Regions from separate parts of the Bradyrhizobium sp. WBOS08 genome, predicted to be linked through region 1. Evidence: riboswitches for the same ligand, from Rfam matches in the RefSeq annotation. Region 1 holds a riboswitch; the other holds the start of a gene.
What was found. A riboswitch is a leader RNA that binds a small molecule or an ion and turns the genes downstream of it on or off. The one in region 1 is predicted to bind cobalamin.
Positions count from the first base shown of each region.

Region 1 (3,403 bases):
GTATTGCCGATGCCCATCTCTCCAAAGATCAACAGATCGGGCTGGTTGGCCTCCGCCCGCGCAACCGCGCGCCGGCCGGCCTCGAAGGCAAACGCCAGCTCCGCAGGCAGGAGCGCGGCCTCCACGCTGAAATCGCGGGTGCCGTGGCGCGGCTTGTCGGTGACGATGCCCGTCATCTCCTCACCAGCCAGCGTACCGGCATCGACCACCTCCAAGCGCGAGCCAAGCTCGCGCGCCAGCACCGAGATCGCAGCACCGCCGGAGGCGAAATTGGCCATCATCGCGATGGTCACTTCTTGCGGATAGGCCGAGACGCCCTGCGCGACGATGCCGTGGTCACCCGCGAAGACGATGATCGGCACCCGCGCCGCGCGCGGCTGCTCGGTTGCCTGCAGACCTGCGAGCTCGATCGCGAGCTGCTCGAGCCGGCCGAGCGCGCCGGTCGGCTTCGTCAGCTGCGCCTGACGCGCGATCGCCGCCTCGCGATGAAGCGCGGAGATCACGGGGCAGTTCGTGGTGACCCATTCGGGGAGCATGCTGCCTCGCTTAACGCCTGCGCTTTAGAATGTAGCTGTCCATGATCCAGCCATGCCGCGCGCGCGCATCCTGCCGTGCCGCGACGATACGCGGGCCGGTTTCGGCGAGGGCGCCGGACATGATGATCTGATCGGGCATGCCGAGATAGGCGCCCCAATAGATGTGAATCCCTGCCGGATCCAACGATTCGAATGCGGTGCCGCCGTCGAGCATCACCACCACGGTGTCGATTCCTTGCGGCCAGCCGCCTTCGCGCAGGCGCCGCCCGGTCGTGACCAGAAACGGCTCGCCGATATCGTTGAGCGGCAGCGCATGGGCCGCGCACAGCGCCTGGATCGACGTGATGCCGGGCACGACCTCGATTCTGGGCAAGGGAGCGAGCCGCCGCGCGATGCGCAGCGAGGAATCATACAGCGAAGGATCGCCCCAGATCAGCAGCGCAACCTTGCCGTCGCTTCCCAGATGATCTGCGATCGCCTGCGACCAGGTCGCGGCGACCGCATCGTGCCAGTCGTCCACGCCCTTGCGATAATCGGCCTCGGCGGCATCGCGCACGGGAAGATCGAACTCGGTGATCACCGTCGTGTCGCTGGTGAGCACATCCGCGCAGATCGTCCGCCTGAGATCGGCGAGATCGGATTTCGCCGTTCCCTTGCGCGGGATCAGGACGAGATCGGCGGCGTTGATGGCTTGAACGGCGGCGCGCGTGAGCTGGCCGGGATCGCCGCAACCGATGCCGATCAGGGAGAGCGTGAGCATTGCGCGTGGGGGCGGCCATGACGGCCGCCCCTTGTCTCAGTTAAGCTGCGTTGTGCAGGCGCGGAGTGACGAGGCCGGCCGCGGTGACGCCGCGCAGCGACTTCGCCAGCGCCAGCACGGCGAGATCGGCGAGCGGCTCGATCACGATCACCAGCGCGTAGGACGCCGCAAACGTCGCGATGCCGGCGAGGTTGCTCATCGCAAAGCCGGAGCCATAAAGCGCCCAGAACGCCACCCAGGCGATCACGCCGGCCTGATAGGTGGTCGACAGCGCCAGCGCCTGCCGATACTTCAAATCGACATAGGCCGTATTGCGCGGAATGATCCGCGTGGCGATCGCCTGGATCGCGAATAGCGGCACCAGCAGCGTCGTGACGTTCATGCCGTATTGCGGCAGGTCGACCGGCTCGAGCAGCACGCCCTGAAGCAGCAGGCCGAACGCCAGACCGAAGGCCGCGGGCGCAGCGCCGAACAGCAGGAACAAGGTCGAGCCGAGGATGAAGTGCACCTCGGAGACGCCGACCGGGAAGTGCGGCAGGATCTCGAAGAAGATGAAGACGAGGATCGTGGTGGCGAGCGTCCGGCCTGCGAACGAGCCGATGCCCTGCTCGCGCACGGTTTCGGTCGCGAGCTTCAAGGCAACGCCGCCTGCGGCGATGCCGGTTGCGTAACTCAGCACGAGCTTGGCGCCCGTCACTAGACCGGGTTCGATATGCATGGCTCAGATCCTTCCTGCCGTCACACCCGACGGCCTTGGCCTCAAAACGTGCAGGGCCGGTCTCCTGGCTCGCGGTTCACTGGGTTCTCCGGCCTTCCCGAACCTTGCGGCCCAGTGGCTGATCGAAGTCCCTCACCGCTTACAGTCGCGGGGGCGGCTGGGGTTTTGGGCGCCGCAACTTGGTCCGCCCATCCCCATTCCCGATTATGCTCCGGCGCTTTGCGCCGCGTCGAGCACCTTGCTTCTCCTGTGTGCCCCTTTCGCCGAGCCTGCGTCAAGGGGCGAGGCGCGGCCTTGGCGATCACGACGGATAATCCCCGGCCAGCGCACCGAACAGGATCACGGCGGCGGTCGAAGGAGCGCCACCGCGGGCAAGCTGCTCGGCCAGCTCGGCAACCGTGGTCCGGACCAGCCGCTCGTCGGGGCGGCCAAGGGATTCGGCGACCAGCGCCGGGGTCTCTGCGGCGAGGCCGTGCGCGATCAATTTTGCGGCAAGCGCTGGAAAGGTGCGCCGGCCCATATAGACCACGGTCGTCGCCTCGGGATCGGCCAGCGCCGCCCAATTCAGATTCGGCGGCAGCTCGCCGGTGACGTCGGCCCCGGTGATGAACTGCACCCGGCGCGAGGTGTGGCGCCGCGTCAGGGGAATGCCGGCTTGCGCGGCGGCGACGCAGGCCGAGGTGACGCCCGGAACGATCTCATAGCCGATGCCGGCCTCGCGCAGCGTCTCGATCTCCTCCTCGAGCCGGCCGAAAATGCCGGCATCGCCGGACTTCAGCCGCACCACGCGCACCCCTGTTGCGGCATAGTCGACCAGCAGGCGGTTGACGTGATGCTGCTTGGTCGAGGGCTGCCCTGCGCGCTTGCCGACCGCGACGAGATTGGCGCCAGGCCGGGCGAGATCGAGGATCGCACCCGAGGCGAGATCGTCATAGAGCACGACGTCGGCCTCGCGCAGCCGCGCGGCGCCCTTGAGCGTGAGCAGCTCGGGATCGCCGGGTCCGGCGGAGACGAAGGAAACGAACCCGCTCACCGGTCCTCCGCGATCAGATGAAAGAAGGTGCCGCTGACATGGCCGCGCTGCGAGCCGGTCTCGGCGATGACGGCGCCGGTTGCATCATGCACGACGGCCAGCGGCGTGTCAGGCTGGGCGAGAATGGTCGAATAGTGGAACTCGTGGCCGCGTAGACGCGTGCCGGGACGATGTCCCGGCATCGGTGCGGCGAGCGCCGCGAGGCGATAGCCCAGATGCATGCGGCGCTTGGCAAAGCTGGTTTCGAGGCCAAGCAGGCCCGTCATCTCATGGCGGACACCGTCCGCATCGGTCAAAGCTGTCCCCAGCACCATATAGCCCCCGCACTCGCCATGCACGGGCCGCGTCTCGGCGAA
Region 1 covers NZ_CP028988.1:5,033,716-5,037,118, reverse strand. The annotation lists gene cobT (nicotinate-nucleotide--dimethylbenzimidazole phosphoribosyltransferase) at 1-536, opposite strand, end outside; gene cobF (precorrin-6A synthase (deacetylating)) at 547-1,296, opposite strand; gene DCM80_RS23500 (energy-coupling factor ABC transporter permease) at 1,337-2,014, opposite strand; cobalamin riboswitch at 2,051-2,270, opposite strand; gene cobA (uroporphyrinogen-III C-methyltransferase) at 2,316-3,047, opposite strand; gene DCM80_RS23490 (cobyrinate a,c-diamide synthase) at 3,044-3,403, opposite strand, start outside.

Region 2 (3,403 bases), 1.2 Mb from region 1:
CGCCACCGACGGCAGCAAGCGCGAGTTCTATCTGAAGCTTTCGGAGCAGTACCGTCAGTTGGCGGTCGACATGCGGCAGGCGATCGCGACCGAGGCTGCGGCCTGAGGCCGGCTGCAATCCGTTCTTAAGGTTTGGCGCGCATCCTGATGGCATGCGGGCGTCGTTGATCGGCGATGCCCGTGGTGGGAAGGCCGGAGTTCGCTGCAATGCAGCGCGCACCGGAACGTCATTGTCGTGCTAGACAGGGCATCCCATGCGCCTCGTTGCCGTGATCATCATCGCGCTCATGACGGCGGCCTGCGACCAGGAGCAGGACATCACCGGCTCGACGACGCCGGCCTGCCCCTTGCGGGCCTACAGCTACAATCCCCGCGACCTGAACCAGTGCGTCGCCGCCTGCAAAGCATGCGATCGCGGCACCACCGTCACCTGCTCGACCTCCTGCACCCTCAAGGGCGCGCGCTGAGATCCAGCGGCGGCGGGAACGGCGACCGCGAGATCGCCTCGTTCGCGGCAGGGCTATCGCATACGGCTCTCCGACAGCTGAGCGCACGCCTCGTCCTTCGAGACGACCGCTCCGCGGTCTCCTCAGGATGAGGCTAAGCAGCAGTTGCCTACGAAATAGCTGCCACGCACTCCGACCTCATCCTGAGGGCCCGCCGGAGGCGGGCGTCTCGAAGGATGGCCGCAAGTGAGCTTCTGGTCACGTTGTGACGATATGCGATGGCCCTGCGCTCGCGAGGGAGCGCCGGCGGTGCTTAGGCACCGGAACGATTCACTTGGGTTAATCATTGAAGAGGCAGCAGGACGTGGAGTCCGATGGAAATGGGTATGCTCGATCCCGGTCGATTTCTGGTGTCGTGCTCGCATTGCGAGGCCTGGCCGATGGCCGCTAATGTGAAGCGGTCGAGCTGGTCGGCGTCTCCGCATGAGGTCCGTTTCGTCTGCCCGCGCTGCCGCCGCGAGGAAACCGCGATCGTCTCGGCCTCCGGCGAACTGACCCCAGTCAAGCGCGTCGATGTTCCGCCACGCGATGTCACGGCCGCCTGGGCCCAGGCGCAACGTCCGCGCGGACGGACCTGAGCGCCGCCCAACGGTCGATTGACACGCTGCCGGGGCGACACTTAAATGGCCGGCGACGGTTCTCCTCACGGAGATCAAAAGGGAATGTGGTGCGGGATGTCCCAATGCCGGGATCTATCTCAACGCCACGGCTGCCCCCGCAACTGTAAGCGGTGAATCTTTCGTCCTGTGCCACTGGGAATCTCGGTCCTGGGAAGGCGACGCAAGGTAACGACCCGCGAGCCAGGAGACCTGCCGTCAGCCGTGGTCACACGCGAAGATGTCGGTCGGGGAGTACAGACATTGGCTTCATCGGAGCAGTCCGCCGCTCTGCCGTGAAACCTCGTTCGCTGTGACGTGCCACTGACGTCATCCGAGGTTACAACAATGTCTCGTCTCGTTTCTGCCGCCTGGCGCCTCAGCGCCGGCCTGCTCGCGTCCGTCTCGCTCCATTCGCTCGATCTATCCTCCGCCTTCGCCCAGCAGGGGCTTGCCGAGCAATTGCCGCCGATCGAGGTAAGCAAGCCCGCCGATCAGAACCGCACGCGGGCGAGGGCGACCGGTGAGGGCGAGGCGACGCGGCCGCGGCGCACCGCGAACGTTGCGCCGCCAGGCGATGGCACCGGCTCATCCGGCTCGGGCTCTGAGGCTGTCGGCGGCGGCGGCGGTATCGTCGGGGCCGCCACGACCGTGATCACGGCCGCGGATATCGCGCATTCGCCGTCGCAGACGCTTGCCGAGATCATCGCAACACAGGTGCCGGGAGCCCAGATCACGACGTTCTATGGCGGCCAGATCGGCGCCAAGACCAGCGTGGACCTGCGCGGCTTCGGCGCCTTTGCCACCGCCAACACGCTGGTGCTGGTCAACGGCCGGCGCCTCAACGACATCGACATGGCGCAGGTGGACCTCTCCACCATCCCGCTCAATTCCATCGAGCGCATCGAGATCACGCGCGGCAATTCCGGCGCGGTGCTCTACGGCGACAACGCGGTCGGCGGCGTGATCAACATCGTCACCAGGACCGGCGCCGGCGGACCGCCCGTGACTGCGCGCATCGAGGCCGGCTTCGGCTCGTTCAACACCCGGCTCGGCAACGTCTCGACCGCGCTCAATTCCGGGCCATGGTCGACCTCGTTCTACGGCAATGCCGTCAGGACCGACGGCTATCGCGACAACAATCGCTATTCGCAGCAGAACGGTGTCGGCAATCTCAACTACACCACGCCGGGCCTGAGCGCGTTTCTCACCGTCACCGGCGACAATCAGGAGCTGCGGCTGCCAGGCGGTCGCACCGTCGATCCCTCGATCGGCCTCGACGAGCTCAGGACCAACCGCCGAGGCACCAGCACGCCCTTCAATGCCGCCAACCAGCAGGGCTTCAGCGCGACGGCCGGGTTCACCAGGACCCTGGTCAACGGCGTCGATCTCATCGTCGACGGCGGTGTGCGCGACAAGAAGCAGCAGAGTACGTTTTTCTCCAGCCCGACGCCGGTTCCGGCTTTCTTCACCTCGACTTATGTCGAGTCCCAACTGACGAATTGGTCGATCACGCCGCGGCTCAGCGTGAAGAGCCTGTTGCTCGGCCTGCCGTCGCAGCTCCTGACCGGCATCGACTATTACGATGCGAGCTTTGAGCAGGACCGCGGCGCCGGGCAGGGGCTCGCCGCCTGGCACAATTACGACCTGAGGCAGCAGACGGTCGCAGGCTATTTCCAGCACACATTGGGCGTGCTGCCTACGACCGACGTCTCCTACGGCGCGCGGGTGCAGAACGTCCGTCTCGCGGCACGCGACAATTTCGATGCGGCGGCGCCGTTCAACGCCGATATCGGTGCGCTGCCGCTGACGAGCGACGAGACCCAATATGCGCTGCATCTCGGGGCCGAGCATCGTCTCAACGACGTGGTCTCGCTGTTCGCTCGCGCCGCGCGCGCGTTCCGCACGCCTGACGTCGACGAGCGCCTGTCCTCGGGGCCGTCCTTCGATCCCCTGACCTTCGCCGCGATCCCGCAAACGTTCCAGCTCAAGACCCAGACCTCGCAGGACATCGAGGGCGGTCTGCGCATCAAGGGCGGCGGTCTGCAGCTACAGAGCAGTCTCTATCTGATGGACCTCACCAACGAGGTCCATTTCAACCCGGTGCTGTTCTACAACACCAATCTCGACCCGACCCGGCGCTACGGCTCGGAGACCAGTCTGTCCTATCGCGTCAACGATGCCCTGCTGCTGCGCTCCGGCATGGCCTATACCCGCGCGGTCTTCCGCGAAGGCGCCTGGGCCGGCAACGATGTGCCGCTGGTGTCGCGCTATACGGCGAGTGCAGGTGTCAGCTGGAAC
Region 2 covers NZ_CP028988.1:6,249,456-6,252,858, reverse strand. The annotation lists gene DCM80_RS29490 (hypothetical protein) at 1-106, shown strand, start outside; gene DCM80_RS29485 (hypothetical protein) at 255-467, shown strand; gene DCM80_RS29480 (hypothetical protein) at 821-1,084, shown strand; cobalamin riboswitch at 1,124-1,338, shown strand; gene DCM80_RS29475 (TonB-dependent receptor) at 1,451-3,403, shown strand, end outside.
Region 2: it holds a riboswitch for cobalamin, as region 1 does, so the genes downstream of both, DCM80_RS29475 (TonB-dependent receptor) here and DCM80_RS23500 (energy-coupling factor ABC transporter permease) in region 1, are expected to answer to the same signal.